Regions from separate parts of the Tepidibacter aestuarii genome, predicted to be linked through region 1. Evidence: a T-box and tRNA genes for the amino acid it is inferred to sense, from the RefSeq annotation. Region 1 holds a T-box; the other regions hold tRNA genes.
What was found. The T-box of region 1 lies ahead of alaS (alanine--tRNA ligase). A T-box ahead of a tRNA ligase gene usually reads a tRNA of that ligase, here a tRNA-Ala.

Region 1 (8,004 bases):
TTTCCTTTTTCATTTGCAAAACTCATATCTGGAACAGAATTAATTAGTACGACTATTAGTAAGAATAATACTAAAAACTTCTTTTTCAAATTCGTCTACCTACTTTCCTTCTAAATATTTTTTTAGAATTTCTTCTAATATCTCATCTCTTTCATATTTTTTTATTAAGCTTCTGGCATTGTTATGACTAGTTATATATGTAGGGTCTCCAGACAAGAAATAACCTATTAATTGATTTATAGGGTTATATCCTTTTTCAACTAAAGCTGCATAAACACTCTCTATTATTTCGTCGACGCTTAAATTCTCTTCTTTTGGTGCTTCGAACTTCATAGTATAATCCATATTTTCCATAATTAACACCTCTTTTGTATATTTTTGTTGACTTAATTTCTTCATAATAAACTATTATAACATAAAACAGGAGCATTAGCTTGCTCCTGTTTTATAACAAATATAAAATTATATAATTTTGAATCTAAGGAATTTTACAATTATTCCTTAATTTGATTTTCTAATACTTCTTTTGCTTTTAATAAAGCTTCTGGTAGCTTAGAAGAATCCTTACCTCCAGCTTGCGCCATGTCAGGTCTTCCTCCTCCGTTTCCACCAGCAACCTTAGCAACTTCTCTTATTATATTACCAGAATGTACTCCTTTTTCAACTACATCTTTAGTAGCAGTAACTATAAAATTAACCTTATCACCAGATTTATTTGCTATTACTACAACGCCTGATTTGAATCTATCTTTTAAATTATCTCCCATATTTCTTAGAGCATTCATATCCATGTTTTCAAATTTCGCTGTTATTAAATTCACACCCTTGATCTCTTTTTTAATTACAGCATCATCAACTGAAGCCATAGCTAATTTATTCTTTATACTTTCTAATTCCTTATTAGAATCCTTAAGTTCTTCTATAATCGACTTAGCTTTATTTATAACATTATCTTCTTTGACCTTTAAAGTAGCGCATACTTCGCTTATAACATCTTCCTTTTTGTTTAAATACTCATAAACACTAATTCCAGTTATAGCTTCAATTCTTCTAACTCCTGATGCTACCCCTGATTCTGAAAGTATTTTAAACATTCCTATTTGAGAAGTATTATTTAAGTGTGTTCCTCCACAAAGCTCAACAGAGTATCCTCCCATAGAAACAACTCTTACAACGTCTCCATATTTTTCTCCGAATAAAGCTGTAGCTCCCATTTTTTTAGCATCATCTATAGACATTTCAGTTGCACTAATATCTAATGAATTCATAATTTGACTGTTTACTATTAATTCTATTTTTGAAAGTTCTTCACTTGAAATACCTTCAAAGTGAGTAAAGTCAAATCTAAGTCTCTCAGCAGTTACAAGTGATCCAGCTTGTTGTATATGATCTCCTAAAACTTCTTTTAATGCCTTATGAAGAATATGAGTTGCAGAGTGGTTTCTAGCACTATTCATTCTTATATTCTTTTCTACTAAAGCACATACCTTATCATTAACCTTTACGCTTCCTGCTTTTATTGTAACTTCATGATGTATTCTATTATTTATACCTTTTTTAGTATCTAATACATCACACTCAAAGTTGTCGTTTGATAATATACCTTTATCTCCTGCTTGTCCTCCACTTTCTGCATAAAAAGGAGTTTTATCAAGTATTACAGTTACACGCTCACCATTATGAGCCTCAGTTACTATTTCATTTCCTTTTACCATAGCCTCAACTATACACTCATCCTCTAAAGATGTATAACCTACAAACTCACTAACTATATCCTTATCAAGCTTTGAGAATATATCTTCTTTCCATCCTTCTGATTCTCCATTTTGTCTTGCATTTCTAGCTCTTTCTCTTTGCTTTTGCATTTCTTTTTCAAAAGAATTTTCATCAACCTCAAGATTTTCCTCTTCAAGTATTTCCTTAGTTAGATCTATAGGGAATCCATAAGTATCATATAATTTGAATGCATTTTCTCCAGATAAAACTTTTTTATTGTTGTCTTTTAATTCATCTACATAAGATTTTAATATTTCTATACCTTGATCTATAGTCTCTTCAAATCTTTCTTCTTCTATTTTAAGAACCTTTTTAACGTAGTCTTTTTTCTCAACAAGTTCTGGATACGCTTCTCCACTTACATCTACAACCTTATCCATTAATTCATGTAAAAACGCTCCCTTTATACCAAGTAATTTACCATGTCTTGCAGCTCTTCTTAAAAGTCTTCTAAGCACATATCCTCTTCCTTCATTAGAAGGTAATACTCCATCTGCAATTAAGAAAGATGTAGCTCTTATATGATCAGTTATTATTCTTATAGATGTATCTGTTTTATTGTCTTTTCCATACTCAACATTTGATAATTTAACTATTGAATCTAGTATATATTTTATAGTATCAACTTCAAATATATTATCTACATCCTGCATTATACAAGCCATTCTTTCAAGTCCCATACCTGTATCTATATTTTTACTTGCAAGTTCGTTATAATTTCCTTGTTCATCCTTATCAAATTGTGTAAATACATGGTTCCAAAATTCTATATATCTATCACAGTCACATCCTGGTTTACAATCAGGATTGTCACATCCATATTTTTCACCTCTATCATAGTACAGTTCTGAACATGGTCCACAAGGTCCAGTTCCTATTTCCCAAAAGTTATCGTCCTTTCCAAGTCTAACCATTCTTTCTTCTGGAAATCCCATTTCCTTACTCCATATATCGTAAGCATCATCATCATTTTCATATACAGAAACCCACACCTTATCTTGAGGTATTTCTAAATGTTCTGTTATAAACTCCCATCCCCATTTTATAGATTCTCTTTTAAAATAATCTCCAAATGAAAAGTTACCTAACATTTCAAAGAAAGTACCATGTCTTGCTGTCTTACCTACATTTTCTATATCTCCAGTTCTTATACACTTTTGACAAGTAGCCATTCTTTTATTAGGTGGTACTTCTTTTCCCATAAAATACGGCTTAAGAGGAGCCATTCCTGCATTTATAAGAAGTAAACTCTTATCACTCTGTGGAACTAGCGGAAAACTTCCCTTTGCTAAATGGTCTTTTGCTTCAAAAAACTCTAAAAATCTACTTCTTATTTCATTTAACCCTAATTTTTTCATTTTTATTCCTCCTAATTTTATATTCATGATTATGTACAAAAATCAGTTTCATAATAAGTAACTGTTCAAAAAAAATAAAATCCTCGCCTCTATGAAAGAAACATAGGGGCGAGGATTGATCTCGCGGTACCACCCTACTTCAACTGCAATGCAGTCTCAGGATAAAGCCTTAGTTTTAACGGAGTCACATCCGACGCTTTCTACTTACTTGTTTCAAAAACGCTACTCCGAGACAGCTTCGATAGACCTATCTAGAAATCTTCCAGCCTAGGATTTCCTCTCTATAAGAATCAATCAATCTACTAATTCTCTTCACAGTATTTAAATATAAAATTTTACATAACTAGATTTTATATTCAAAATCAAATTATGTCAATAATTAAAAGAAATTTCTATCCATTCTATTCATTACTTGGTTTGCAACCTTAGCTACATTTCTTCCTGTTCTATACATTCTTCTTCTTTGTCCCATATTCATTCTAGATACCGCATACATAGAAGCTGCTGCTCCTATAACTCCACCTATAACCATAGGATTCGTCATAATGTTGTTATTATTATTTCTCAATGTCATTCACCCCTTTCTAAAATTATTTTTTACAAAGGAGAAAAATATATACTGAGTAAATTTTTCATGTTTATATTCTTTTTTCTATTATGCCTCCACCTATTACAATGTCTCCATTATACATAACTACAGATTGCCCAGCAGTTATTGCTCTTTGATTTTCATCAAATACTATTTTTATTTTATCTTTTCCTTCTTTATAAACTGTAGCATTTTCTGGTTTGCCAGAATATCTAACTTTAGCTTGAACTTTAATAGGTTCATCTATATCATCAAACGGTATGAAGTTTACATCAGTAGCTATTAATCCTTTACTAAATACATCATCATGATCTCCTAAAACTACTGCATTCTTCTTTGGTAATATATCTACTACAAACATAGGCTTTCCAAGAGCTATTCCAAGTCCTTTTCTTTGACCTATAGTGTAGTGTATTATTCCTTTGTGTTTTCCTAATATATTTCCTTCTTTGTCTATAAAGTATCCTTCTTTTATTTTTTTATTCGTATGACTTTTTACATATCCTGCATAATCATTGTCTTTTACGAAACATATTTCTTGGCTATCAGGCTTGTTTGCAACTATAAGCCCTACTTCAGCTGCTATCTCTCTTATTTTATCTTTTGTATAATATCCAAGTGGAAATAAAGTATGCTTAAGCTCATGTTGAGTCATATTATATAAAGCATAAGTTTGATCTTTTGCATCAGTTATAGACTTTTTTAGTAAATATCTATTTGTTGATTCATCATATTCTATCTTAGCATAATGACCCGTAGCTATATAATCGCAGTCTAACTGTTTAGCTTTTTCAAAAAATTCTCCAGATTTGATATACTTATTACATGCTATACAAGGATTAGGAGTTCTTCCTTTTGTATACTCATCTATGAAATAATCTATTACCTTTTCCTTAAAAACTTGTTTAAAGTTCATAACATAAAAAGGAATACCTATTTTATTCGCAACTCTTCTAGCATCTTCAACAGCTGATAGAGAACAGCATCCTCCTTCTCTTTCCATTATTTCCTCATCTTCGTCTTGCCAAAGCTTCATAGTTACTCCGATTACATCGTAACCTTGCTCCTTTAGTAAATATGCTGCAACAGAACTATCTACTCCTCCGCTCATACCTATCATTACTCTTTTTTTCAAAACAACCACCTCTATCTATTCTTATGATTAATCTTTGAGACTAAATTATTCGTATTTTCGATTTTAAAATTCGCTTCATGCTAACGCATGTCTCATGTCGCCAACGAGTCTTCACAGACTCCGTTGCTTAAAAATGAATTATAATTTACTTCTTCAATCAATATTATCTAAAGATTAAAAATTATACAAGTATATTATATGCTATTTTAATATAATATTTTAAAAAAAATTAAACCCGAGAATTTTCCCGGGCAATTTTTTTATTCCTCTTCTTCTATATCATGGTGATGATCATGGTCATCATCTATTTCTATATCGTCAAGTCCATCTATATGAACATTGTTCTTGTTAGCATAATCTATTATAGCTGACTTTATAGCTTGCTCTGCTAAAACTGAACAGTGCATTTTAACCGGTGGAAGTCCGTCTAAAGCTTCAGCAACTGCTTTATTTGTAAGAGTTAAAGCCTCTTGAAGACTCTTTCCTATTACCATTTCTGTTGCCATACTTGAAGTTGCTATTGCAGAACCACATCCAAATGTTTTAAACTTAACATCCTTTATGATATTGTCCTCTACTTTTAAGTAAATTTTCATTATATCTCCACACTTAGCATTTCCAACTTCTCCTACACCATCTGCATTTTCTATCTCCCCAACATTTCTAGGGTTCATAAAATGGTCCATTACTTTTTCTGAATACATTATTAGTTTCCTCCTTTAGCTACCTTTTCATATAATGGTGACATCTGTCTTAATCTATCTACTATTTTTGGAAGAGTTTCTAAAACGTAGTCTACATCTTCCTCTGTATTTTTGTATCCTAATGATAATCTTAAAGATCCATGTGCTATTTCATGTGTAAGTCCTATAGCCATTAACACATGAGATGGGTCTAATGATCCTGATGTACAAGCTGATCCACTAGATCCTGCTATTCCCATCATATCAAGACTTAATAAAAGTGATTCACCTTCTATAAATTCAAAACAGAAGCTTGTATTTCCAGGTAATCTATGTTCTAAACTTCCATTAACTCTTGTATAAGGTATTTTTTCTAAAACACCATTTATAAGCATTTCTTTAAGCTCAGTTAATCTCTTTATATTCTCATCTAAATTAATTCTTGCAAGCTCAGCCGCTTTACCAAAACCTACTATCCCAGCCATATTTTCAGTTCCAGCTCTTCTTCTTTTTTCTTGTGCTCCACCATGAACTATTGAATGTAGTTTTACGCCTTTTCTTATATATAAAGCTCCTACTCCTTTTGGTCCATATATTTTATGAGCTGACATAGCCATTAAATCTACATTTAAATCTTTAACATCTATGTGTACGTTTCCTAGAGCTTGAACTCCATCAGTATGGAATAATACGCCTCTTTCTTTAGCTATTTGTCCTATTTCTTTTATAGGTTGTATTGTTCCTATTTCATTATTAGCAAACATAATTGATATAAGTATAGTTTTGTCTGTGATACTATTTTTAAGTTCCTCTAAATCTATTCTTCCTTCAGAATCAACATTAAGATAAGTTATTTCAAATCCATGATGTTTTTCTAAGTATTCACAAGTATGAAGTACAGCATGATGCTCTATCTTAGTAGTTATAATATGATTTCCTTTTTCTTTATTAGCAAATGCAACCCCTTTAATAGCCCAGTTGTCTGATTCTGATCCACCACCAGTAAAGTATATTTCTGAAGATTGTGCATTTATAAGCTTAGCTACTTGATCTCTAGCTTCATCTAGACATCCCTTAACTTCTCTTCCGAAAGCATGTACACTAGATGCATTTCCAAATAAATCATTATAGTACGGCAGCATAGCATCAAGAACTTCTTTCTTCATAGGTGTTGTAGCTGCATAATCCATATAAACTCTTCTTTTTTCCATTTTGGCATCCTCCTACTTCATTTCATCTTTATTTTTGTTTTTTATGGTCATCTATCATATTTTGTAATGTAATTGAGTCTATAACACTGTCTACACTTTCTTTAATCTTTTCCCATACAACTTGAGTTACACAATGCCCCGATCTTTTGCATTCTGTCTCTTTCTCAAGAACACAATCCGATGGAGCTATAGGACCATCTAATATTCTTATTATATTTCCTACAGTTATATCATCAGCTTCTCTAGCTAATAAATAACCTCCCTGCGCTCCTCTTATACTTTTTATAAGTCCAGCCTTTCTAAGCTTTGCAAATATCTGTTCTAAGTACTGTTCTGATAAATTTTGATTTTGTGCTATATGTTTAAGTGGAACTGGTCCATCGTCTTGATTTAAAGCTAGTTCAAACATAGCTTTTAAGCCATATCTTCCTTTAGTTGATAGTTTCAATATATCACCTCTTTTAATTCCTAGTGTTTAACTATGAATTCTGACTTCAGTATATTATACCCAAGTAATTTTGTCAACATTCAATTTTATAAATTTTTTTAGGAAAATTTCACTAAATTTCGCATTATGTTAAGGTATAATCCCTATTTTTATCAAAAAATTTAATACATTCATGATATTTTAATTCCCTTTATTTTGGATTAAAGAGAGATTTTTTAGAATCTAAATATCCCAGATTTCCCAATTGATAATAATAATTATTATGTATTATAATAGTTAACAGCAATACTTTACAATTTTTTTATAAAAGGAGATATAGATATATGCAAATTTTATTTTTTTCAACAGCTCATAATAGTTTAAGTCAAAGAGCTTTTATTGAATTAACAGATCTTGGTCATAAAGTTTATGTTCAAATTGCTAGTGATGAACATTCAATGATAAATGCAGCAAATCATTACAAACCTGACCTGATTGTTGCGCCATTTTTAAAAAAATATATTCCTCAAACCATTTGGAGTCATTATACATGTATTATTATTCATCCAGGTATCAAAGGAGACCGAGGCCCTTCTTCTCTTGATTGGGCAATTCTTAACGAAGAAACAGAATGGGGTGTTACACTCCTTCAAGCAAATGATAAACTTGATGGTGGAGATATTTGGGCATCTCATAACTTTACAATGAATTCTGTAAGCAAAAGCTACTTGTATCGACACGAAGTAACTGAAGCTGCTATTAAATGTCTGTTAGAAACTATCTCAAAATACGAAAGTGGTGAATTTGTTCCCGAAAAGCTGAATT
Region 2 (8,004 bases), 1.8 Mb from region 1:
TTTTAAAAGTATTTTTTTGGCGACCTGGAAGGGACTCGAACCCTCGACCTCCAGCGTGACAGGCTGGCATTCTAACCAACTGAACTACCAGGCCAAATAATTGGTGGGCTCAACAGGGCTCGAACCTGTGACCCCCTGCTTGTAAGGCAGGTGCTCTCCCAGCTGAGCTATGAGCCCAATTATTAATGGTGACCCCTAGGGGAATCGAACCCCTGTTACCGCCGTGAAAGGGCGGTGTCTTAACCGCTTGACCAAGGGGCCATACTGGTTGCGGGAGCAGGACTTGAACCTACGACCTTCGGGTTATGAGCCCGACGAGCTGCCAACTGCTCCATCCCGCGTTATTGTGGTGCCGAGGACCGGAATCGAACCGGTACGATCTGTAAGGACCGCAGGATTTTAAGTCCTGTGCGTCTGCCAGTTCCGCCACCTCGGCATTTTTTTTGGCTCCAAGGGTGGGGCTCGAACCCACAGCCTATCGGTTAACAGCCGATTGCTCCACCATTGAGCTACCTTGGAACATACGTGGCTACGTCTTACTCTCCCAGGGGGCTGCCCCCCAAGTACCATCAGCGCTAAAGAGCTTAACTTCTGTGTTCGGAATGGGAACAGGTGTATCCTCTTTGCTATAATAACCACATATTGGAGCGGGTGAAGGGAGTCGAACCCTCGCAGCCGGCTTGGAAGGCCGGAACTCTACCACTGAGCTACACCCGCATATTAAGTATTAAGATTAATACTTTCAAAATTGACCAGATTTAAAATTTGGTTAAGTCCTCGATCTATTAGTATTCATCAGCTGAACTCATTACTGAGCTTACACCTTGAACCTATCAACCAGGTAGTCTTCCTGGGATCTTACTCATAAAGATGGGAAATCTTATCTTGAGGTTGGCTTCGCGCTTAGATGCTTTCAGCGCTTATCCATTCCATACATAGCTACCCAGCTATGCCACTGGCGTGACAACTGGTGCACCAGAGGTATGTCCATCCCGGTCCTCTCGTACTAAGGACAGCTCCTCTCAAATTTCCTACGCCTGCGACGGATAGGGACCGAACTGTCTCACGACGTTCTGAACCCAGCTCGCGTACCACTTTAATGGGCGAACAGCCCAACCCTTGGGACCTACTACAGCCCCAGGATGTGATGAGCCGACATCGAGGTGCCAAACCTCCCCGTCGATGTGGACTCTTGGGGGAGATAAGCCTGTTATCCCCAGGGTAGCTTTTATCCGTTGAGCGATGGCCCTTCCACGCGGAACCACCGGATCACTAAGCCCGACTTTCGTCCTTGCTCGACCTGTATGTCTTGCAATCAAGCTCCCTTTTGCCTTTGCACTCTTCGCACGATTTCCGACCGTGCTGAGGGAACCTTTGGGCGCCTCCGTTACATTTTGGGAGGCGACCGCCCCAGTCAAACTGTCCACCTGACAGTGTCCCAAGACCAGATTCATGGTCTATGGTTAGAATCTCAATATTACAAGGGTGGTATCCCAAGGATGACTCCACGAAAACTGGCGTTCTCGTATCTCAGTCTCCCACCTATCCTGTACATGTAATATCGAAATCCAATGCCAGGCTACAGTAAAGCTCCATGGGGTCTTTCCGTCCTGTCGCAGGTATCCGGCATCTTCACCGGAATTACAATTTCACCGAGTCTTTTGTTGAGACAGTGCCCAAATCGTTACGCCTTTCGTGCGGGTCGGAACTTACCCGACAAGGAATTTCGCTACCTTAGGACCGTTATAGTTACGGCCGCCGTTTACTGGGGCTTAAGTTCAATGCTTCGACTAATGTCTAACACATCCCCTTAACCTTCCAGCACCGGGCAGGCGTCAGCTCCTATACATCGTCTTTCGACTTAGCAGAAACCTATGTTTTTGGTAAACAGTCGCTTGGGCCTATTCTCTGCGGCCTCTTCGGGCATACACCCTAATGAGGCACCCCTTATCCCTAAGTTACGGGGTCATTTTGCCGAGTTCCTTAACAAAAGTTCTCTCGCTAGCCTTAGAATTCTCTTCTCACCCACCTGTGTCGGTTTGCGGTACGGGTACCTTTAATCTCAGTAGAGGCTTTTCTTGGCAGCATGAAATCGACTACTTCGCTACTTAAATTTCGCTCCCCATCACACCTCAGGATTGCACCGACGGATTTGCCTATCAATGCTCCCTTAATGCTTGGACCTACATATCCAATAGTAGGATAGCCTATCCTTCTGCGTCACCCCATTCTTCAAACGATTATCGGTAGTACAGGAATCTCAACCTGTTGTCCATCACCTACGCCTTTCGGCCTCGGCTTAGGTCCCGACTAACCCTGAGCGGACGAACCTTCCTCAGGAAACCTTGGGTTTTCGGCCCGTAGGATTCTCACCTACGTCTCGCTACTCATGCCAACATTCTCTCTTCACTGCAGTCCACTAGTCCTTCCGGTCTAGCTTCAACCCGCAGTGAATGCTCCCCTACCCATTGACAAAGTCAATGCCGTAGCTTCGGTAGTAAGTTTTAGCCCCGATAATTTTCGGCGCAGGATCACTCGACCAGTGAGCTATTACGCACTCTTTGAATGAATGGCTGCTTCTAAGCCAACATCCTGGTTGTCTGTGCAATCCCACATCCTTTACCACTTAACTTACATTTAGGGACCTTAGCTGACGGTCTGGGCTGTTTCCCTCTCGACTATGAATCTTATCACCCACAGTCTGACTCCCAAGCAAAAGATAAAGGCATTCGGAGTTTGATAGTCTTCGGTAACCCACAGGGCCCCTAGGACATTCAGTGCTCTACCTCCTCATCTCTAAGCTTGAGGCTAGCCCTAAAGCTATTTCGGGGAGAACCAGCTATCTCCGAGCTCGATTGGAATTTCACCTCTACCCACAGCTCATCCCCGCACTTTTCAACGTGCGTGGGTTCGGACCTCCACGAAATTTTACTTTCGCTTCATCCTGGCCATGGGTAGGTCGCTCGGTTTCGGGTCTACGACAAGTAACTGAATCGCCCAGTTAAGACTCGCTTTCGCTACGGCTCCAGACCCTAAGTCCTTAACCTTGCTACTTATCGTAACTCGTTGGCCCGTTCTACAAAAAGTACGCGGTCACACTAAAAATGTGCTCCCACAGCTTGTAGGCATAGGGTTTCAGGTTCTATTTCACTCCCCTTCCGGGGTTCTTTTCACCTTTCCCTCACGGTACTATACGCTATCGGTCACCAAGAAGTATTTAGCCTTGGGGGGTGGTCCCCCCAGCTTCCCACAGGGTTTCACGTGTCCCGTGGTACTCTGGAGTATGCTCGAAAGTCTTCTTGTTTAATCTACAGGACTATTACCTTCTATGGTGGGTCTTTCCAAACCTCTTCGACTACAATACCTCTTTCTTGTGAGCATATCCGCAACCCCTATGAAGAAAACTTCATAGGTTTGGGCTCTTCCCCTTTCGCTCGCCGCTACTTAGGGAATCGATTTTTCTTTCTCTTCCTCGAGGTACTTAGATGTTTCAGTTCCCTCGGTTCCCCTCCTTAGACTATGTATTCATCTAAGGATACCTAGACATTACTCTAGGTGGGTTTCCCCATTCGGAAATCTCCGGATCAAAGATTGCTTGCATCTCCCCGAAGCTTATCGCAGCTTACCACGTCCTTCATCGGCTCTTGGTGCCAAGGCATCCGCCCTACGCCCTTAATAACTTAACCTAAATTTATTTAAATCTGTTCAATTTTCAAAGTACTAAGTAGTATATAAAATACTAAATGGTGGAGACGAGGAGAGTCGAACTCCTGACCCCTTGCTTGCAAGGCAAGTGCTCTCCCAACTGAGCTACGCCCCCATATTGTATTTTTAAGAGTTTTAATAAACTCTCAAAATTAAACAGTAGGTTATTTCTCCTTAGAAAGGAGGTGATCCAGCCGCACCTTCCGATACGGCTACCTTGTTACGACTTCACCCCAGTCATTGATTTCACCTTCGGCAGATTCCTCCTTACGGTTGGATATCTGACTTCGGGCGCCCCCAACTTCCGTGGTGTGACGGGCGGTGTGTACAAGACCCGGGAACGCATTCACCGCGACATTCTGATTCGCGATTACTAGTAACTCCAGCTTCATGCAGGCGAGTTTCAGCCTGCAATCCGAACTGAGACTAGCTTTAAGAGATTAGCTTGACCTCGCGGTTTCGCAACTCTCTGTACTAGCCATTGTAGCACGTGTGTAGCCCTAAGCATAAGGGGCATGATGATTTGACGTCATCCCCACCTTCCTCCGAGTTATCCTCGGCAGTCTCTCTAGAGTGCCCATCCAAAATGCTGGCAACTAAAGATAAGGGTTGCGCTCGTTGCGGGACTTAACCCAACATCTCACGACACGAGCTGACGACAACCATGCACCACCTGTCACCTCAGTCCCCGAAGGGAAAGCTTCGATTAAGAAGCGGTCTGAGGGATGTCAAGCTTAGGTAAGGTTCTTCGCGTTGCTTCGAATTAAACCACATGCTCCGCTACTTGTGCGGGTCCCCGTCAATTCCTTTGAGTTTCACTCTTGCGAGCGTACTCCCCAGGCGGAGTGCTTAATGCGTTAGCTGCGGCACCGAGGGGGGTAACCCCCGACACCTAGCACTCATCGTTTACGGCGTGGACTACCAGGGTATCTAATCCTGTTCGCTCCCCACGCTTTCGTGCCTCAGCGTCAGTTACAGTCCAGAGAGCCGCCTTCGCAACTGGTATTCCTCCTAATATCTACGCATTTCACCGCTACACTAGGAATTCTACTCTCCTCTCCTGCACTCAAGCCCTGCAGTTTCAAAAGCTTACTACGGTTGAGCCGTAGCCTTTCACTTCTGACTTACAAGGCCGCCTACGCACCCTTTACGCCCAGTAATTCCGGATAACGCTTGCCCCCTACGTATTACCGCGGCTGCTGGCACGTAGTTAGCCGGGGCTTCCTCCTAAGGTACCGTCATTATCTTCCCTTAGGACAGAGCTTTACGACCCGAAGGCCTTCATCGCTCACGCGGCGTTGCTGCATCAGGGTTTCCCCCATTGTGCAATATTCCCCACTGCTGCCTCCCGTAGGAGTCTGGACCGTGTCTCAGTTCCAGTGTGGCCGATCACCCTCTCAGGTCGGCTACCCATCGTCGCCTTGGTAAGCTTTTACCTCACCAACTAGCTAATGGGACGCGGGTCCATCCTATACCGCTAACGCTTTGACATTTCTAAGATGCCTTAAAAATGTGTTATCTCGTATTAGCATATCTTTCGATATGTTATCCGTGTGTATAGGGCAGGTTACCCACGCGTTACTCACCCGTCCGCCGCTAAGATTAAAAAGCAAGCTTTTTAATCTCCGCTCGACTTGCATGTGTTAGGCACGCCGCCAGCGTTCATCCTGAGCCAGGATCAAACTCTTAAATAAAAGTTTGTCAGTACTCAGTAAACTGACTTTATGTGTTGTTTCCGAAAATCACTGTTGTGATTTATTTATAACCTACTGTTTAATTTTCAAAGTTCATTTTGTGTTTCTTGTTTGCCTCGTTTTCGAGGACATGTAATAATATATCATCTTTCGACATATTCGTCAACACTTTTTAAAAAATTTTTTAATATTTTATTTTTAAATTAATTTCTTATTTTTCTTTAAAACTTTATATCATATGCTTTAGGTCTGCCATGACCGATATAAGTTTATACGTTTTACCCGACAAAAAAGATCCTAGGTCATCCTAGGATCTTTTATATACTAAGGCATTATAAAATTTTCGTTCTGTAGATAACATTGATGAAAGAACTGCACTTATAACTATTCTAAGCAACAGAGTCGTGGGACTTGTTGGCGCCATGAACGCATGTGAATTTTAAGAGCGGAGCCCGTTAGGACTCGTTGGCGACATGAGCCATGCGTTAGCATGAAGCGAATTTTTTTATTGTAAATTATTCATTCATAAGATTTTCAAGCTCAGTTAGTAATTCATCAAATTTTTGAAGAGCTTTTTCAACAGGCTCAGTCGTAGTCATATCTACACCTGCTTTTTTAAGCATTTCAACCGGATAATCATTCCCTCCAGATGCCAAAAACTCTAAGTAAGCATCCCTTGCACCCTCTTCATTATTTATCATATTTTCTGATAATATTATACCTGAAGAAAGTCCTGTAGCATATTTATACACATAGAAATTATAATAAAAATGAGGAATTCTTGACCACCATACTTTAGATAAATCATCTACCTCAAAATCTTCCCCATAATATTTACTCATTAAATTGCCCCAAGTTTTATTCAAAAATTCACTAGTTAAAGCTTCTCCATTTTCTGCAGCTTCGTGAATTGTTTTTTCAAATTCAGCATACATAATCTGAGTATATATTGATCCTCTTATCTGTTCTAAATATGAATTTATTAAATACATTTTTTCTTCTTTAGTTTTAGCATTTTTAATTAAATAGTCAAGCATTAATGCTTCATTAGTAGTAGAAGCAACTTCTGCTGTAAATATAGGGTAATCTGATTTTGAGTAAGGTTGAGTTTTATTTGAATAGTATGAATTCATTGCATGCCCTAATTCATGAGCTAAAGTTGATACGGAGTCAAGAGTTCCATTGTAATTTAACAGAACATATGGATGTGTATCATAAGTCCCCCAAGAATAAGCTCCTGAACTTTTATTCTCATTTTCATATACATCTACCCATCTTTCTTGAAAAGCTTTATCTAAATCTTTTATATAATTATCTCCCAATGGATAAAGTGCTTCTTTTACCATATTCTTAGCCTTTTCATAATCTATATATTCATTTCCTGATTGTTTAACCATAGAAACATACATATCATAATATCTAACCTTATCTTCTATCCCTAAAATCTTCTTTCTAAGAGATACATATCTATGAAGAGGCTCTAAGTTATCATTAACTGCCTCAACTATATTATTATACACTTCAGGCTTTATATTATCCGAATCTAATGATCCTTCAAGTGCAGAATTATAATTTCTTGATTTAGCGAAAAAAATATTAGTTTTAACTTCTGCTGATAGATTAGCTGCTATAGTATTTATATTTTTTTCATAGCTTTTAAACATAGATTCAAAAGCTTTTTTTCTTACATCCCTATTGGGATTATCTAATAATTTTGAATATGTAGCATAAGTTACCTTTATTGTCTTACCATTATCCAGAGTAATATCTTCTGCTTTTCTGTCTAAATCATCATATTTTGAATAAATAGTTTCAGGCATAGCTCCTATATCTGATGCTAAAGCTAATATTCTTTCTCCTTCTTGTGACAAAGAATGCTGTTTGGTTCTTAAAAGGTTATTTAAATAAACATCATAGTCTTCGAATTCTTCTTTTTCTGTAAAACTCTTTAGTTTTTCTTCTGATAAAGATAATATTTCAGGTTCTACAAAAGAGAATGCTTCTGTCACCTTTGTATTAATACCCTCTGCCCGATCTGCCATAGCTGAATATTTTTCATTTGAATTATCCTCATCTCTTTTTAGGCTAGCATAAACATATAACTTTTGTTCAAGTCTAAACATTTCTTCTTTTAAGTTTAATACCTCTAGTATATATTTTTCTTGTTTTAGTTTACCTTTGTAGCTTTCTACCTTTGGTATACTTTCTTCTAGCTTTTTAAAGTCCTCTTCCCAAGCATTATCCGTTAAATAAATATCTTCTGTTGACCAAGTATATTCCTTTGGAATATCACTTCTGTTCGTATAGCTTACTTGATCTGCAAAAGATAGTAACGGAAAAGTTGCAATTGAAGCAGTCAATATAACTGATATAATTTGTTTTTTAACCTTCAAAAAAAATCCCCCTCCGAATAATTATTAATATATTCTATTCCCATATTTTTGAAATAATTCTAACATATTCACCTTCTGCAAGTCAATGGTATCAACCGAATATTCTGTTAATTATATTTTTATAATTTCTTCTTCCGACTCTTCAAGTAGTCACGTAATCTTTTTCTTAGAGCGTTAGCTTTGTTGATATATCCACATACTAAAAAAGATGG
Region 3 (8,004 bases), 1.6 Mb from region 1:
TCGCAATTAACATATTTATGATACCTGGTAATACGATTTTTAATATAGGACCGCTGAGTATATCAGATGAAGGTTTAAAACAAGGAAGTTTTATGGTTGTAAGACTTATATTGTTAGTTGTAGGGACATCATTACTTACTTTATCAACATCTCCAATAGAATTAACCGATGGTATAGAAAAGCTTCTAAATCCTTTTAAAAAGATAGGAGTACCTGCACATGAACTTGCTATGATGATGACAATTGCATTAAGGTTTATTCCTACTTTATTAGATGAAACTGATAAGATAATGAAAGCCCAAATGGGAAGAGGGGCCGATTTTGAAAGTAAAAATATCATAAGTAGAGCAAAAAACTTAGTTCCGTTATTGGTACCTCTATTTATAAGCGCATTCAGAAGAGCTGATGAACTTGCTATGGCTATGGAAGCTAGATGTTATAGAGGTGGAGATAATAGAACTAGGATGAATCAAATAAAAATGAATAAAAGAGATTATATAGCTTATAGTATAGTATTTATTTATATAACTATAATAGCAATAACTAGAGTAATATAGGTGATAATTTATGCGTAATATAATGATTACTATAGAATATAAAGGAACAAATTATTGTGGGTGGCAAATACAAAATGATAGAACATCTATACAAGAATGTATAGAAAGTGCTATATATAAGATAACTAATGAAAAAGCAAATGTAACATCATCAGGAAGAACAGATGCAGGAGTTCATGCTTTAGGACAAGTAGCAAATTTCTATACTAATAGTCGTATACCTGTTGATAAACTACCAGGAGCTATTAATTCTAAGTTACCAGATGATATAAGTATATTAGATGCTAAAGAAGTAGATTATGATTTTCATGCAAGATATAGTGCTAAAAAGAAGCGATATAGGTATGTAATACTAAACTCTAAATATAAAAGACCTATTTATAATGATTTTGCTTATTTAGTGAAATATAAATTAGATATAGATAAAATGATACAAGAGTCTAAATATTTGATTGGAGAGCATGATTTTAAAGGATTCATGAGCACGGGATCATCTGTTAAAACAACTGTTAGAACCATATACGATATAAGCTTGAAAAAAGAAGAAGATTTAATAATATTAGAGGTAGAAGGAAATGGATTTTTGTATAATATGGTTAGAATAATAGCAGGAACTCTGGTAGATATAGGTAGAGGAAGAATAAATTTAAGTCTAAAAGATATTATAGAATCTAAGAATAGAGATAATGCTGGACATACAGCAGATAGTAAAGGATTGTTTTTGAAAAAAGTATATTATTAGCTTGACACACCTGGGTCATTGTATTAAAATGTATAAGGAATGTGTTTATAAATCCACTAGCCCCGGATTTTATATAAAGGTTAATTTGCGCACATAAAAGGATAGTAAGGAGGGAAAATAATGAAATCATATATTGGTAAGCCAAGTGAAGTTCAAAGAAAGTGGTATATAATAGACGCTGAAGGAAAGACTTTAGGTCGTTTATCTACTGAAATTGCAATATTATTAAGAGGTAAGCATAAGCCTACATTTACACCACACGTAGACGGTGGAGATTTCGTTGTAGTTGTTAATGCTGCTAAAGTTAAGTTAACAGGAAAGAAATTAGATCAAAAACAATACAGATATCATACAGGGCATGTTGGTGGATTAGTAGAAATCCCTTACAGAAGACTTTTAGCTGAAAAGCCAGAAGAAGTTATAAACCATGCTGTAAACGGTATGCTATGTAAGAATAAATTAAGAAGCAAAATGATGAAAAGATTAAGAGTATTTGCTGGCGCTGAGCATACTCATGCAGCTCAAAACCCAGAAAGCTTAGATATATAATTAATTTAGGTGAAAGGAGGAGTTAGATATGGCAAACGTTCAATATTATGGAACAGGAAGAAGAAAGCACTCAGTAGCTAGAGTAAGATTAGTAGCTGGTGAAGGAAATATAGTTGTTAATGGAAAAAGTTTAGAAGAATACTTTAACTATGAGACTTTAAGAAGAGAAGTTAAGAACCCACTAGTTATAACTGAAACTGAAGGAAAATATGATGTTATAGTAAAGGTTGAAGGTGGAGGATTTACAGGACAAGCAGGAGCTGTAAGACACGGGATATCAAGAGCGTTATTAAAGGCTGATGCAGAATTAAGACCTACTTTAAAGACAGCTGGATACTTAACTAGAGACCCAAGAATGAAGGAAAGAAAGAAATACGGATTAAAAGCTGCGAGAAGAGCTCCACAATTCTCAAAGAGATAATATATACATCAAAGACTTTGGAATATTCCAAAGTCTTTTTTCATATATATTTACAGGGTGATTATATATGGTTATTGTGTTAAAAAAGAAATATGTAATATGGACTATAGCATTTGCTATGATACTCTGTATAATATATTTAACTAATTACAATATAAGCAAAACTACTATAAATATGCCTGTAACAAATAAAGTCATTATAGTAGATGCTGGACACGGTGGAATAGATCCTGGAGCATTAGGAAAAAATAGTCTAGAAAAAGATATAAATTTGAAAATAGCATTAAAGGTAAGATCTTTACTAGAAGAGAGTGGCGCATTGGTTATACTCACTAGAGAAAAAGATGAAAGCTTATATATAGAAGATGGAAAGAAAAGCATAAGACAAAGATATAATGAAAATCTTAGAAATAGAAAACAATTAATAAAAGAGTCTAAAGCAGACGTTTTTATATCCATACATCTGAATAGTTTTACTAATTCTAAATATTATGGAGCACAAGTGTTGTATCCAAAAAATGATAAGTATGGCAAACAATTGGCAACTTTCATACAAGAAGAGATGAGAAGAGTTATAGATAAAGATAATAATAGAGAGGCAAAGATGAGAGCTGATTTATATTTATTTAAGGAAAATGGAGTTGCATCAGCACTTATTGAATGTGGATTTCTATCGAATTTAAAAGAAGAAGATCTTCTCAAAAGTGATGAATATCAAGAAAAAATAGCATGGTCTATATATGCTGGGATACAAAAATATTTTAATTCTTTACAATAACCTAAAAAAAATAGAATTTATATGTGTGATCACATATAAATTCTATTTTTTTTTTACTATTATAAAGGATTTATAGATATAAGTAATAATAAGTTTTTTTATATGTATACTTAAACTTAAATTAAAATTTAATAAATCGTAAAACAAAATTTAAATAAAAACACTTGTTAAAATATTCAATTAAATTAAAGTTTGATTTTGTCGACAAAATATGATATCATTTTTTTTGTGAAATTAAAGATATAACGGCTATTTGCAAAAAGGAGGAAAACGTATGGAAAGATTTATAAGTCTTATAGGAATATTTGTTCTTTTAGGAATATGCTACTTAATATCTGAAAATAAGAAGAAGATAGATATTAAATTAGTGGGAATGGGTATAGGAATGCAGGTGTTATTTGCATTTTTGATTTTAAAAACAGGTGCAGGAAGAGCAGTATTTGAAAAGTTATCAGAATTTGTAACTGTTCTTTTAGACTTTACAAAAGCAGGTTCTTCGTTCTTGTTTGGGGGATTAGTAAGTGATATAAATAGTTTTGGATTTATATTTGCATTTCAAGTATTACCAACTATAATATTTTTTTCATCGCTTATGTCAGTATTGTATCATTTAGGAGTTATGCAGTTTATAATTAAATATATAGCTGGGTTTATGGCAAAATTAATGGGAACATCAGGAGCTGAGTCTTTATCAGCAGCAGCAAACATATTTGTAGGACAAACAGAAGCACCATTAGTTATAAAACCATATATAGAAAAAATGACAAGATCAGAGTTAAATGCAATAATGATAGGTGGAATGGCTACAGTTGCTGGTGGAGTTATGGCAGGGTATGTAGGAATGGGAGTTGATGCTGGCCACTTAATAGCAGCATCTGTAATGTCGGCGCCTGCAGCATTAGTAGCAGCTAAAATCATAGTTCCGGAAACTGAGGAACCGGTTACAAAAGGAAATGTAGAATTTGAAGTAGAAAAAGTTGATGCTAATATTATAGATGCAGCAGCAAGAGGAGCTTCAGAAGGATTACAGCTTGCACTTAATGTTGCAGGTATGTTACTTGCATTTGTTGCTTTAATAGCGATGGTTAATGGAGGTATTGAAGCGGTAGGAAGTGCTGTAGGAATACATGGATTAACTTTAGAAACGATATTAGGTTATGCATGCGCTCCGCTTGCATATATAATGGGTATTCCATCTCAAGATATAGTTACAGCAGGTTCATTATTAGGACAAAAAACAGTTATAAATGAATTTGTTGCTTATGCTAATCTATCTGAGCATATAGCTAATGGGACACTTCAACCTAGAACTATTACTATATTAACGTATGCTCTTTGTGGGTTTGCAAACTTTTCATCTATAGCTGTACAATTAGGTGGAATAGGAGGACTTGCCCCTAAGAGAAGAGGAGAACTAGCTCAGTTAGGAATAAAAGCTTTAGTTGGAGGTACTGTAGCTGCATTTTTAACAGCATCTATAGCTGGTATGCTTATATAATATTATATATAGAAGAAGTCGTTTTAAACGGCTTCTTTTTTTTATATACAAGGAAATTATATAATTTTCAATCTCTAGATAAGATTAATGAAAGAACTGAGCCTGTAGCTATCTTTGATTAATGGAGTCTGTTAAGAGCAGTTAGAGGATTAATAGATTAACATTAAATCAATTTTCTATATATCAAAATATAAATAAGCTATTAATATGATTTGGGAAATTCAATATATTTAGATATATAGTGAAAAAGATCGAAAAAAAACTTTAGAAAAGTGTTGACGAAATGTTTTAAAGGTGATATATTATTACTTGTCCTCGACAACGAGGCAAGCGAGAAACACATGAACACAACATATGAACTTTGAAAATTAAACAGTAGGTTATAAATAAATCACAACAGTGATTTTCGGAAACAACACATAAAGTCAGTTTACTGAGTACTGACAAACTTTTATTTAAGAGTTTGATCCTGGCTCAGGATGAACGCTGGCGGCGTGCCTAACACATGCAAGTCGAGCGGAGATTAAAAAGCTTGCTTTTTAATCTTAGCGGCGGACGGGTGAGTAACGCGTGGGTAACCTGCCCTATACACACGGATAACATATCGAAAGATATGCTAATACGAGATAACACATTTTTAAGGCATCTTAGAAATGTCAAAGCGTTAGCGGTATAGGATGGACCCGCGTCCCATTAGCTAGTTGGTGAGGTAAAAGCTTACCAAGGCGACGATGGGTAGCCGACCTGAGAGGGTGATCGGCCACACTGGAACTGAGACACGGTCCAGACTCCTACGGGAGGCAGCAGTGGGGAATATTGCACAATGGGGGAAACCCTGATGCAGCAACGCCGCGTGAGCGATGAAGGCCTTCGGGTCGTAAAGCTCTGTCCTAAGGGAAGATAATGACGGTACCTTAGGAGGAAGCCCCGGCTAACTACGTGCCAGCAGCCGCGGTAATACGTAGGGGGCAAGCGTTATCCGGAATTACTGGGCGTAAAGGGTGCGTAGGCGGCCTTGTAAGTCAGAAGTGAAAGGCTACGGCTCAACCGTAGTAAGCTTTTGAAACTGCAGGGCTTGAGTGCAGGAGAGGAGAGTAGAATTCCTAGTGTAGCGGTGAAATGCGTAGATATTAGGAGGAATACCAGTTGCGAAGGCGGCTCTCTGGACTGTAACTGACGCTGAGGCACGAAAGCGTGGGGAGCGAACAGGATTAGATACCCTGGTAGTCCACGCCGTAAACGATGAGTGCTAGGTGTCGGGGGTTACCCCCCTCGGTGCCGCAGCTAACGCATTAAGCACTCCGCCTGGGGAGTACGCTCGCAAGAGTGAAACTCAAAGGAATTGACGGGGACCCGCACAAGTAGCGGAGCATGTGGTTTAATTCGAAGCAACGCGAAGAACCTTACCTAAGCTTGACATCCCTCAGACCGCTTCTTAATCGAAGCTTTCCCTTCGGGGACTGAGGTGACAGGTGGTGCATGGTTGTCGTCAGCTCGTGTCGTGAGATGTTGGGTTAAGTCCCGCAACGAGCGCAACCCTTATCTTTAGTTGCCAGCATTTTGGATGGGCACTCTAGAGAGACTGCCGAGGATAACTCGGAGGAAGGTGGGGATGACGTCAAATCATCATGCCCCTTATGCTTAGGGCTACACACGTGCTACAATGGCTAGTACAGAGAGTTGCGAAACCGCGAGGTCAAGCTAATCTCTTAAAGCTAGTCTCAGTTCGGATTGCAGGCTGAAACTCGCCTGCATGAAGCTGGAGTTACTAGTAATCGCGAATCAGAATGTCGCGGTGAATGCGTTCCCGGGTCTTGTACACACCGCCCGTCACACCACGGAAGTTGGGGGCGCCCGAAGTCAGATATCCAACCGTAAGGAGGAATCTGCCGAAGGTGAAATCAATGACTGGGGTGAAGTCGTAACAAGGTAGCCGTATCGGAAGGTGCGGCTGGATCACCTCCTTTCTAAGGAGAAATAACCTACTGTTTAATTTTGAGAGTTTATAAAAAACTCTTGACGAATTTTAATAAATTTGTTATTATATATTTCGTCAAAAAAATACAATATGGGGGCGTAGCTCAGTTGGGAGAGCACTTGCCTTGCAAGCAAGGGGTCAGGAGTTCGACTCTCCTCGTCTCCACCATTTAGTATTTTATATACTATATTAGTACTTTGAGCAACGGAATTTTTAATTCGTTGGCGACGTACTTTAGTACTTTGAAAATTGAACAGATTTAAATAAATTTAGGTTAAGTTATTAAGGGCGTAGGGCGGATGCCTTGGCACCAAGAGCCGATGAAGGACGTGGTAAGCTGCGATAAGCTTCGGGGAGATGCAAGCAATCTTTGATCCGGAGATTTCCGAATGGGGAAACCCACCTAGAGTAATGTCTAGGTATCCTTAGATGAATACATAGTCTAAGGAGGGGAACCGAGGGAACTGAAACATCTAAGTACCTCGAGGAAGAGAAAGAAAAATCGATTCCCTAAGTAGCGGCGAGCGAAAGGGGAAGAGCCCAAACCTATGAAGTTTTCTTCATAGGGGTTGCGGATATGCTCACAAGAAAGAGGTATTGTAGTCGAAGAGGTTTGGAAAGACCCACCATAGAAGGTAATAGTCCTGTAGATTAAACAAGAAGACTTTCGAGCATACTCCAGAGTACCACGGGACACGTGAAACCCTGTGGGAAGCTGGGGGGACCACCCCCCAAGGCTAAATACTTCTTGGTGACCGATAGCGTATAGTACCGTGAGGGAAAGGTGAAAAGAACCCCGGAAGGGGAGTGAAATAGAACCTGAAACCCTATGCCTACAAGCTGTGGGAGCACATTTTTAGTGTGACCGCGTACTTTTTGTAGAACGGGCCAACGAGTTACGATAAGTAGCAAGGTTAAGGACTTAGGGTCTGGAGCCGTAGCGAAAGCGAGTCTTAACTGGGCGATTCAGTTACTTGTCGTAGACCCGAAACCGAGCGACCTACCCATGGCCAGGATGAAGCGAAAGTAAAATTTCGTGGAGGTCCGAACCCACGCACGTTGAAAAGTGCGGGGATGAGCTGTGGGTAGAGGTGAAATTCCAATCGAGCTCGGAGATAGCTGGTTCTCCCCGAAATAGCTTTAGGGCTAGCCTCAAGCTTAGAGATGAGGAGGTAGAGCACTGAATGTCCTAGGGGCCCTGTGGGTTACCGAAGACTATCAAACTCCGAATGCCTTTATCTTTTGCTTGGGAGTCAGACTGTGGGTGATAAGATTCATAGTCGAGAGGGAAACAGCCCAGACCGTCAGCTAAGGTCCCTAAATGTAAGTTAAGTGGTAAAGGATGTGGGATTGCACAGACAACCAGGATGTTGGCTTAGAAGCAGCCATTCATTCAAAGAGTGCGTAATAGCTCACTGGTCGAGTGATCCTGCGCCGAAAATTATCGGGGCTAAAACTTACTACCGAAGCTACGGCATTGA
Region 4 (8,004 bases), 1.3 Mb from region 1:
CATTTTTCGATTATGGAATGGCAAACGGAGTTAAGAAAACATTTAAAAGAGCATATATAGAAAATATATATAAAGGTATAAGTATAGAAAAAGATATTGAAGATGATCAAATAAAAACTATAACTGATATATTTAATGAAGTAGAAAAATCTTTAAGTAAAGAGATATCTTTAAGTATAGATAAAGAAATAAACGATAAAATTAAGCAAGAATTAATTAAAGAATATGGATTAGATGAAGAGAAGTGCTTAAAGATACAAAAATTTGCAAGTAAAGAAGCTTTAAGAGAGACTAATAGAAAAACTTATCAAGCTATGGAGGCTTTTATACACAATCTAAATACAATGCATTCAAGAGCTGGAGCTCAAGTTCCGTTTTCAAGCGTTAACTTCGGAACAGATACAAGTGAAGAAGGCAGAATGGTAAGTAAAAACTTACTACTTTCTTTAGAAAAAGGACTTGGAAATGGAGAAACAGCTATATTCCCAATACTAATATTCAAAGTAAAAGAAGGGATAAACTTAAATAAAGAAGATATAAACTATGATTTATTCAAATTAGCATGTAAAGTTTCATCAAAGAGATTATTCCCTAATTTCAGTTTCATAGATGCTCCATTTAATCTTCAGTACTATAAAGAAGGACGTCCTGAAACAGAAGCTACTTACATGGGGTGTAGAACAAGAGTCCTTGGAAATGTATGTGGAGAGGAAATAGTTACCGGTAGAGGAAATCTTTCGTTTACGACTATCAATCTTCCAAGATTAGGAATAAAACATGGAGTATTAAAGAATAAAGAAACTGATATAAAAGGATTCTATAAAGAACTTCAAGAAAAAATAGACTTAGTAATAGATCAATTAATAGAAAGATTTGAAATACAAGCAAATAAAAAAGCTAAAAACTTCCCTTTCTTAATGGGACAAGGTGTATGGCTTGGATCTAAAGAATTATCTTGGGAAGATGATTTAAGAGACGTTATAAAGCAAGGAACATTAACAGTTGGATTTATAGGACTTGCTGAGTGCCTAAAAGCATTGATAGGGGAGCATCACGGAGAAAGTGATTCTGCTCAAGACTTAGGTGTTGAAATAATTAAATACATGAGAGATAAAATGGATGAAGCAAGCGAAAAATATGGATTAAACTTCTCTTTAATAGCAACTCCAGCTGAAGGATTAAGTGGAAGATTCACTAAAATAGATAAAAAAGAGTTTGGAGAAATAGAAGGAGTTACAAGCAGAGATTATTATACAAACTCTTTCCATGTACCTGTTTATCATAAGTTATCTGCATTCAAAAAGATAGAAAAAGAAGCTAAATACCATGCGCTTACTAATGCAGGACATATAAGCTATATAGAACTTGATGGAAACCCATCTGATAATATAGAAGCATTTGAAAGTATAGTAAGAGCTATGAAGGAAGCTGGAATTGGATATGGAAGTATAAATCATCCGCTTGATAGAGATCCAGTTTGTGGATTTAATGGAGTTATAGATGATACTTGTCCAGCTTGTGGAAGAAAAGATGGAGAAGATGGTATATACTTCGAAAGAATAAGAAGAATAACAGGATACTTAGTTGGTACTGTAGATAGATTTAACGATGCCAAAAGAGCTGAGGTTAAAGATAGAGTAAAACATAATTAAAAAGGGGTGATATTATGAAATTAAGACTAGCATCTTCTGTGACATCAGACAGCATAGTTGATGGACCTGGACTTAGAACTGTAATATGGACCCAAGGTTGTAAGCATAACTGTAAGGGCTGCCACAATAAGCAAACTCATGATTTTAATGGGGGATTTGAGGTAGAAGTAGAATCTATAATAGATACTTTAAAAGAATTGAGGCTACAAAAGGGAATAACTCTTAGCGGAGGAGATCCGTTTGAACAACCAGATGCTCTTGTGAAGATATGCAAAGAAGCAAGAAAACTTGGACTAGATGTTTGGGCTTATAGTGGATATACATTTGAACAGTTAACCGATATTAAAAATGAAAGATATTTCAAATGGAAGAATCTATTAAATGAGATAGATGTATTAATCGATGGCAAATTTGTAGAAGAAAAGAAGAGTATGCTCTTAAAGTACAGAGGATCATCAAATCAAAGAGTATTAGATGTTAAAAAGTCATTACAATTAAAAAGAGCTGTTCTTCATGTGGATTACAATGAAGATATGGATATAGCAAAATAAAAGAGAGGCTTAAGCCTCTCTTTTATTTTTATATAATGACACTCGTTCAAATATTAACTAAAAGAAGATAATATTTAAATGAGTGCCATTTTTGAACTTGCATTTTTAGTGTTTGCATAGATTAAATAATAAATTATAGAGTTTTTTTCTCTTAAATAGGGAATGCTGTATTGAAAAATAGGATGTAAAACTAAAAATATCCAATTAATTCGTTGTTTTTATAAAAAAATTTTGTATACACGTCATAAAATCAAAGAAAATATACATGTTAATCTTTAAAATAAATGTTTTTAATGACTAATTTAGACTATTTCATATAAAATTATAATAATTTTTTTGAAAAATCGTATAATGTAAAAAAATCCGTTTGAATGTTTAAATATAAACGTTTTGCCGCTTAATTAAATATGCGAAAATAATAGAACTTAAAATTTATTTCAAAAAAAGTGTTGACGAATTATTCAATAGCTGATATATTATTACTTGTCCTCAACAACGAGGCAAACGAGAAACACATGAACACAACGTATGAACTTTGAAAATTAAACAGTAGGTTATAAATAAATCACAACAGTGATTTTCGGAAACAACACATAAAGTCAGTTTACTGAGTACTGACAAACTTTTATTTAAGAGTTTGATCCTGGCTCAGGATGAACGCTGGCGGCGTGCCTAACACATGCAAGTCGAGCGGAGATTGAAAAGCTTGCTTTTTAATCTTAGCGGCGGACGGGTGAGTAACGCGTGGGTAACCTGCCCTATACACACGGATAACATATCGAAAGATATGCTAATACGAGATAACACATTTTTAAGGCATCTTAGAAATGTCAAAGCGTTAGCGGTATAGGATGGACCCGCGTCCCATTAGCTAGTTGGTGAGGTAAAAGCTTACCAAGGCGACGATGGGTAGCCGACCTGAGAGGGTGATCGGCCACACTGGAACTGAGACACGGTCCAGACTCCTACGGGAGGCAGCAGTGGGGAATATTGCACAATGGGGGAAACCCTGATGCAGCAACGCCGCGTGAGCGATGAAGGCCTTCGGGTCGTAAAGCTCTGTCCTAAGGGAAGATAATGACGGTACCTTAGGAGGAAGCCCCGGCTAACTACGTGCCAGCAGCCGCGGTAATACGTAGGGGGCAAGCGTTATCCGGAATTACTGGGCGTAAAGGGTGCGTAGGCGGCCTTGTAAGTCAGAAGTGAAAGGCTACGGCTCAACCGTAGTAAGCTTTTGAAACTGCAGGGCTTGAGTGCAGGAGAGGAGAGTAGAATTCCTAGTGTAGCGGTGAAATGCGTAGATATTAGGAGGAATACCAGTTGCGAAGGCGGCTCTCTGGACTGTAACTGACGCTGAGGCACGAAAGCGTGGGGAGCGAACAGGATTAGATACCCTGGTAGTCCACGCCGTAAACGATGAGTGCTAGGTGTCGGGGGTTACCCCCCTCGGTGCCGCAGCTAACGCATTAAGCACTCCGCCTGGGGAGTACGCTCGCAAGAGTGAAACTCAAAGGAATTGACGGGGACCCGCACAAGTAGCGGAGCATGTGGTTTAATTCGAAGCAACGCGAAGAACCTTACCTAAGCTTGACATCCCTCAGACCGCTTCTTAATCGAAGCTTTCCCTTCGGGGACTGAGGTGACAGGTGGTGCATGGTTGTCGTCAGCTCGTGTCGTGAGATGTTGGGTTAAGTCCCGCAACGAGCGCAACCCTTATCTTTAGTTGCCAGCATTTTGGATGGGCACTCTAGAGAGACTGCCGAGGATAACTCGGAGGAAGGTGGGGATGACGTCAAATCATCATGCCCCTTATGCTTAGGGCTACACACGTGCTACAATGGCTAGTACAGAGAGTTGCGAAACCGCGAGGTCAAGCTAATCTCTTAAAGCTAGTCTCAGTTCGGATTGCAGGCTGAAACTCGCCTGCATGAAGCTGGAGTTACTAGTAATCGCGAATCAGAATGTCGCGGTGAATGCGTTCCCGGGTCTTGTACACACCGCCCGTCACACCACGGAAGTTGGGGGCGCCCGAAGTCAGATATCCAACCGTAAGGAGGAATCTGCCGAAGGTGAAATCAATGACTGGGGTGAAGTCGTAACAAGGTAGCCGTATCGGAAGGTGCGGCTGGATCACCTCCTTTCTAAGGAGAAATAACCTACTGTTTAATTTTGAGAGTTTATAAAAAACTCTTGACGAATTTTAATAAATTTGTTATTATATATTTCGTCAAAAAAATACAATATGGGGGCGTAGCTCAGTTGGGAGAGCACTTGCCTTGCAAGCAAGGGGTCAGGAGTTCGACTCTCCTCGTCTCCACCATTTAGTATTTTATATACTATATTAGTACTTTGAGCAACGGAATTTTTAATTCGTTGGCGACGTACTTTAGTACTTTGAAAATTGAACAGATTTAAATAAATTTAGGTTAAGTTATTAAGGGCGTAGGGCGGATGCCTTGGCACCAAGAGCCGATGAAGGACGTGGTAAGCTGCGATAAGCTTCGGGGAGATGCAAGCAATCTTTGATCCGGAGATTTCCGAATGGGGAAACCCACCTAGAGTAATGTCTAGGTATCCTTAGATGAATACATAGTCTAAGGAGGGGAACCGAGGGAACTGAAACATCTAAGTACCTCGAGGAAGAGAAAGAAAAATCGATTCCCTAAGTAGCGGCGAGCGAAAGGGGAAGAGCCCAAACCTATGAAGTTTTCTTCATAGGGGTTGCGGATATGCTCACAAGAAAGAGGTATTGTAGTCGAAGAGGTTTGGAAAGACCCACCATAGAAGGTAATAGTCCTGTAGATTAAACAAGAAGACTTTCGAGCATACTCCAGAGTACCACGGGACACGTGAAACCCTGTGGGAAGCTGGGGGGACCACCCCCCAAGGCTAAATACTTCTTGGTGACCGATAGCGTATAGTACCGTGAGGGAAAGGTGAAAAGAACCCCGGAAGGGGAGTGAAATAGAACCTGAAACCCTATGCCTACAAGCTGTGGGAGCACATTTTTAGTGTGACCGCGTACTTTTTGTAGAACGGGCCAACGAGTTACGATAAGTAGCAAGGTTAAGGACTTAGGGTCTGGAGCCGTAGCGAAAGCGAGTCTTAACTGGGCGATTCAGTTACTTGTCGTAGACCCGAAACCGAGCGACCTACCCATGGCCAGGATGAAGCGAAAGTAAAATTTCGTGGAGGTCCGAACCCACGCACGTTGAAAAGTGCGGGGATGAGCTGTGGGTAGAGGTGAAATTCCAATCGAGCTCGGAGATAGCTGGTTCTCCCCGAAATAGCTTTAGGGCTAGCCTCAAGCTTAGAGATGAGGAGGTAGAGCACTGAATGTCCTAGGGGCCCTGTGGGTTACCGAAGACTATCAAACTCCGAATGCCTTTATCTTTTGCTTGGGAGTCAGACTGTGGGTGATAAGATTCATAGTCGAGAGGGAAACAGCCCAGACCGTCAGCTAAGGTCCCTAAATGTAAGTTAAGTGGTAAAGGATGTGGGATTGCACAGACAACCAGGATGTTGGCTTAGAAGCAGCCATTCATTCAAAGAGTGCGTAATAGCTCACTGGTCGAGTGATCCTGCGCCGAAAATTATCGGGGCTAAAACTTACTACCGAAGCTACGGCATTGACTTTGTCAATGGGTAGGGGAGCATTCACTGCGGGTTGAAGCTAGACCGGAAGGACTAGTGGACTGCAGTGAAGAGAGAATGTTGGCATGAGTAGCGAGACGTAGGTGAGAATCCTACGGGCCGAAAACCCAAGGTTTCCTGAGGAAGGTTCGTCCGCTCAGGGTTAGTCGGGACCTAAGCCGAGGCCGAAAGGCGTAGGTGATGGACAACAGGTTGAGATTCCTGTACTACCGATAATCGTTTGAAGAATGGGGTGACGCAGAAGGATAGGCTATCCTACTATTGGATATGTAGGTCCAAGCATTAAGGGAGCATTGATAGGCAAATCCGTCGGTGCAATCCTGAGGTGTGATGGGGAGCGAAATTTAAGTAGCGAAGTAGTCGATTTCATGCTGCCAAGAAAAGCCTCTACTGAGATTAAAGGTACCCGTACCGCAAACCGACACAGGTGGGTGAGAAGAGAATTCTAAGGCTAGCGAGAGAACTTTTGTTAAGGAACTCGGCAAAATGACCCCGTAACTTAGGGATAAGGGGTGCCTCATTAGGGTGTATGCCCGAAGAGGCCGCAGAGAATAGGCCCAAGCGACTGTTTACCAAAAACATAGGTTTCTGCTAAGTCGAAAGACGATGTATAGGAGCTGACGCCTGCCCGGTGCTGGAAGGTTAAGGGGATGTGTTAGACATTAGTCGAAGCATTGAACTTAAGCCCCAGTAAACGGCGGCCGTAACTATAACGGTCCTAAGGTAGCGAAATTCCTTGTCGGGTAAGTTCCGACCCGCACGAAAGGCGTAACGATTTGGGCACTGTCTCAACAAAAGACTCGGTGAAATTGTAATTCCGGTGAAGATGCCGGATACCTGCGACAGGACGGAAAGACCCCATGGAGCTTTACTGTAGCCTGGCATTGGATTTCGATATTACATGTACAGGATAGGTGGGAGACTGAGATACGAGAACGCCAGTTTTCGTGGAGTCATCCTTGGGATACCACCCTTGTAATATTGAGATTCTAACCATAGACCATGAATCTGGTCTTGGGACACTGTCAGGTGGACAGTTTGACTGGGGCGGTCGCCTCCCAAAATGTAACGGAGGCGCCCAAAGGTTCCCTCAGCACGGTCGGAAATCGTGCGAAGAGTGCAAAGGCAAAAGGGAGCTTGATTGCAAGACATACAGGTCGAGCAAGGACGAAAGTCGGGCTTAGTGATCCGGTGGTTCCGCGTGGAAGGGCCATCGCTCAACGGATAAAAGCTACCCTGGGGATAACAGGCTTATCTCCCCCAAGAGTCCACATCGACGGGGAGGTTTGGCACCTCGATGTCGGCTCATCACATCCTGGGGCTGTAGTAGGTCCCAAGGGTTGGGCTGTTCGCCCATTAAAGTGGTACGCGAGCTGGGTTCAGAACGTCGTGAGACAGTTCGGTCCCTATCCGTCGCAGGCGTAGGAAATTTGAGAGGAGCTGTCCTTAGTACGAGAGGACCGGGATGGACATACCTCTGGTGCACCAGTTGTCACGCCAGTGGCATAGCTGGGTAGCTATGTATGGAATGGATAAGCGCTGAAAGCATCTAAGCGCGAAGCCAACCTCAAGATAAGATTTCCCATCTTTATGAGTAAGATCCCAGGAAGACTACCTGGTTGATAGGTTCAAGGTGTAAGCTCAGTAATGAGTTCAGCTGATGAATACTAATAGATCGAGGACTTAACCAAATTTTAAATCTGGTCAATTTTGAAAGTATTAATCTTAATACTTAATATGCGGGTGTAGCTCAGTGGTAGAGTTCCGGCCTTCCAAGCCGGCTGCGAGGGTTCGACTCCCTTCACCCGCTCCAATATGTGGTTATTATAGCAAAGAGGATACACCTGTTCCCATTCCGAACACAGAAGTTAAGCTCTTTAGCGCTGATGGTACTTGGGGGGCAGCCCCCTGGGAGAGTAAGACGTAGCCACGTATGTTCCAAGGTAGCTCAATGGTGGAGCAATCGGCTGTTAACCGATAGGCTGTGGGTTCGAGCCCCACCCTTGGAGCCAAAAAAAATGCCGAGGTGGCGGAACTGGCAGACGCACAGGACTTAAAATCCTGCGGTCCTTACAGATCGTACCGGTTCGATTCCGGTCCTCGGCACCACAATAACGCGGGATGGAGCAGTTGGCAGCTCGTCGGGC

Region 2: it has a tRNA-Ala gene. The T-box ahead of alaS (alanine--tRNA ligase) is inferred to sense a tRNA for this amino acid. The anticodon was not compared.
Region 3: it has a tRNA-Ala gene. The T-box ahead of alaS (alanine--tRNA ligase) is inferred to sense a tRNA for this amino acid. The anticodon was not compared.
Region 4: it has a tRNA-Ala gene. The T-box ahead of alaS (alanine--tRNA ligase) is inferred to sense a tRNA for this amino acid. The anticodon was not compared.

The regions. Positions count from the first base shown of each region.
Region 1 covers NZ_OW235315.1:1,347,360-1,355,363, reverse strand. Annotated here, with positions in the region: gene M2214_RS06535 (hypothetical protein) at 1-89, opposite strand, end outside; gene M2214_RS06530 (IreB family regulatory phosphoprotein) at 100-357, opposite strand; gene alaS (alanine--tRNA ligase) at 495-3,134, opposite strand; T-box leader at 3,236-3,459, opposite strand; gene M2214_RS06520 (hypothetical protein) at 3,514-3,702, opposite strand; gene mnmA (tRNA 2-thiouridine(34) synthase MnmA) at 3,773-4,858, opposite strand; gene nifU (Fe-S cluster assembly scaffold protein NifU) at 5,119-5,565, opposite strand; gene nifS (cysteine desulfurase NifS) at 5,565-6,752, opposite strand; gene M2214_RS06500 (RrF2 family transcriptional regulator) at 6,781-7,200, opposite strand; gene M2214_RS06495 (hydrogenase maturation protein) at 7,524-8,004, shown strand, end outside.
Region 2 covers NZ_OW235315.1:3,100,651-3,108,654, forward strand. Annotated here, with positions in the region: tRNA gene M2214_RS15090 (tRNA-Asp) at 18-94, opposite strand; tRNA gene M2214_RS15095 (tRNA-Val) at 102-177, opposite strand; tRNA gene M2214_RS15100 (tRNA-Glu) at 187-261, opposite strand; tRNA gene M2214_RS15105 (tRNA-Met) at 266-341, opposite strand; tRNA gene M2214_RS15110 (tRNA-Leu) at 348-436, opposite strand; tRNA gene M2214_RS15115 (tRNA-Asn) at 445-519, opposite strand; rRNA gene rrf (5S ribosomal RNA) at 524-640, opposite strand; tRNA gene M2214_RS15125 (tRNA-Gly) at 644-717, opposite strand; rRNA gene M2214_RS15130 (23S ribosomal RNA) at 766-3,686, opposite strand; tRNA gene M2214_RS15135 (tRNA-Ala) at 3,745-3,820, opposite strand; rRNA gene M2214_RS15140 (16S ribosomal RNA) at 3,884-5,399, opposite strand; gene pepF (oligoendopeptidase F) at 5,915-7,792, opposite strand.
Region 3 covers NZ_OW235315.1:3,372,036-3,380,039, reverse strand. Annotated here, with positions in the region: gene M2214_RS16415 (energy-coupling factor transporter transmembrane component T family protein) at 1-557, shown strand, start outside; gene truA (tRNA pseudouridine(38-40) synthase TruA) at 568-1,299, shown strand; gene rplM (50S ribosomal protein L13) at 1,420-1,848, shown strand; gene rpsI (30S ribosomal protein S9) at 1,877-2,269, shown strand; gene cwlD (N-acetylmuramoyl-L-alanine amidase CwlD) at 2,337-3,047, shown strand; gene M2214_RS16390 (NupC/NupG family nucleoside CNT transporter) at 3,322-4,545, shown strand; rRNA gene M2214_RS16385 (16S ribosomal RNA) at 4,997-6,512, shown strand; tRNA gene M2214_RS16380 (tRNA-Ala) at 6,616-6,691, shown strand; rRNA gene M2214_RS16375 (23S ribosomal RNA) at 6,796-8,004, shown strand, end outside.
Region 4 covers NZ_OW235315.1:80,482-88,485, forward strand. Annotated here, with positions in the region: gene M2214_RS00390 (anaerobic ribonucleoside triphosphate reductase) at 1-1,652, shown strand, start outside; gene nrdG (anaerobic ribonucleoside-triphosphate reductase activating protein) at 1,667-2,203, shown strand; rRNA gene M2214_RS00400 (16S ribosomal RNA) at 2,829-4,344, shown strand; tRNA gene M2214_RS00405 (tRNA-Ala) at 4,448-4,523, shown strand; rRNA gene M2214_RS00410 (23S ribosomal RNA) at 4,628-7,548, shown strand; tRNA gene M2214_RS00415 (tRNA-Gly) at 7,597-7,670, shown strand; rRNA gene rrf (5S ribosomal RNA) at 7,674-7,790, shown strand; tRNA gene M2214_RS00425 (tRNA-Asn) at 7,795-7,869, shown strand; tRNA gene M2214_RS00430 (tRNA-Leu) at 7,878-7,966, shown strand; tRNA gene M2214_RS00435 (tRNA-Met) at 7,973-8,004, shown strand, end outside.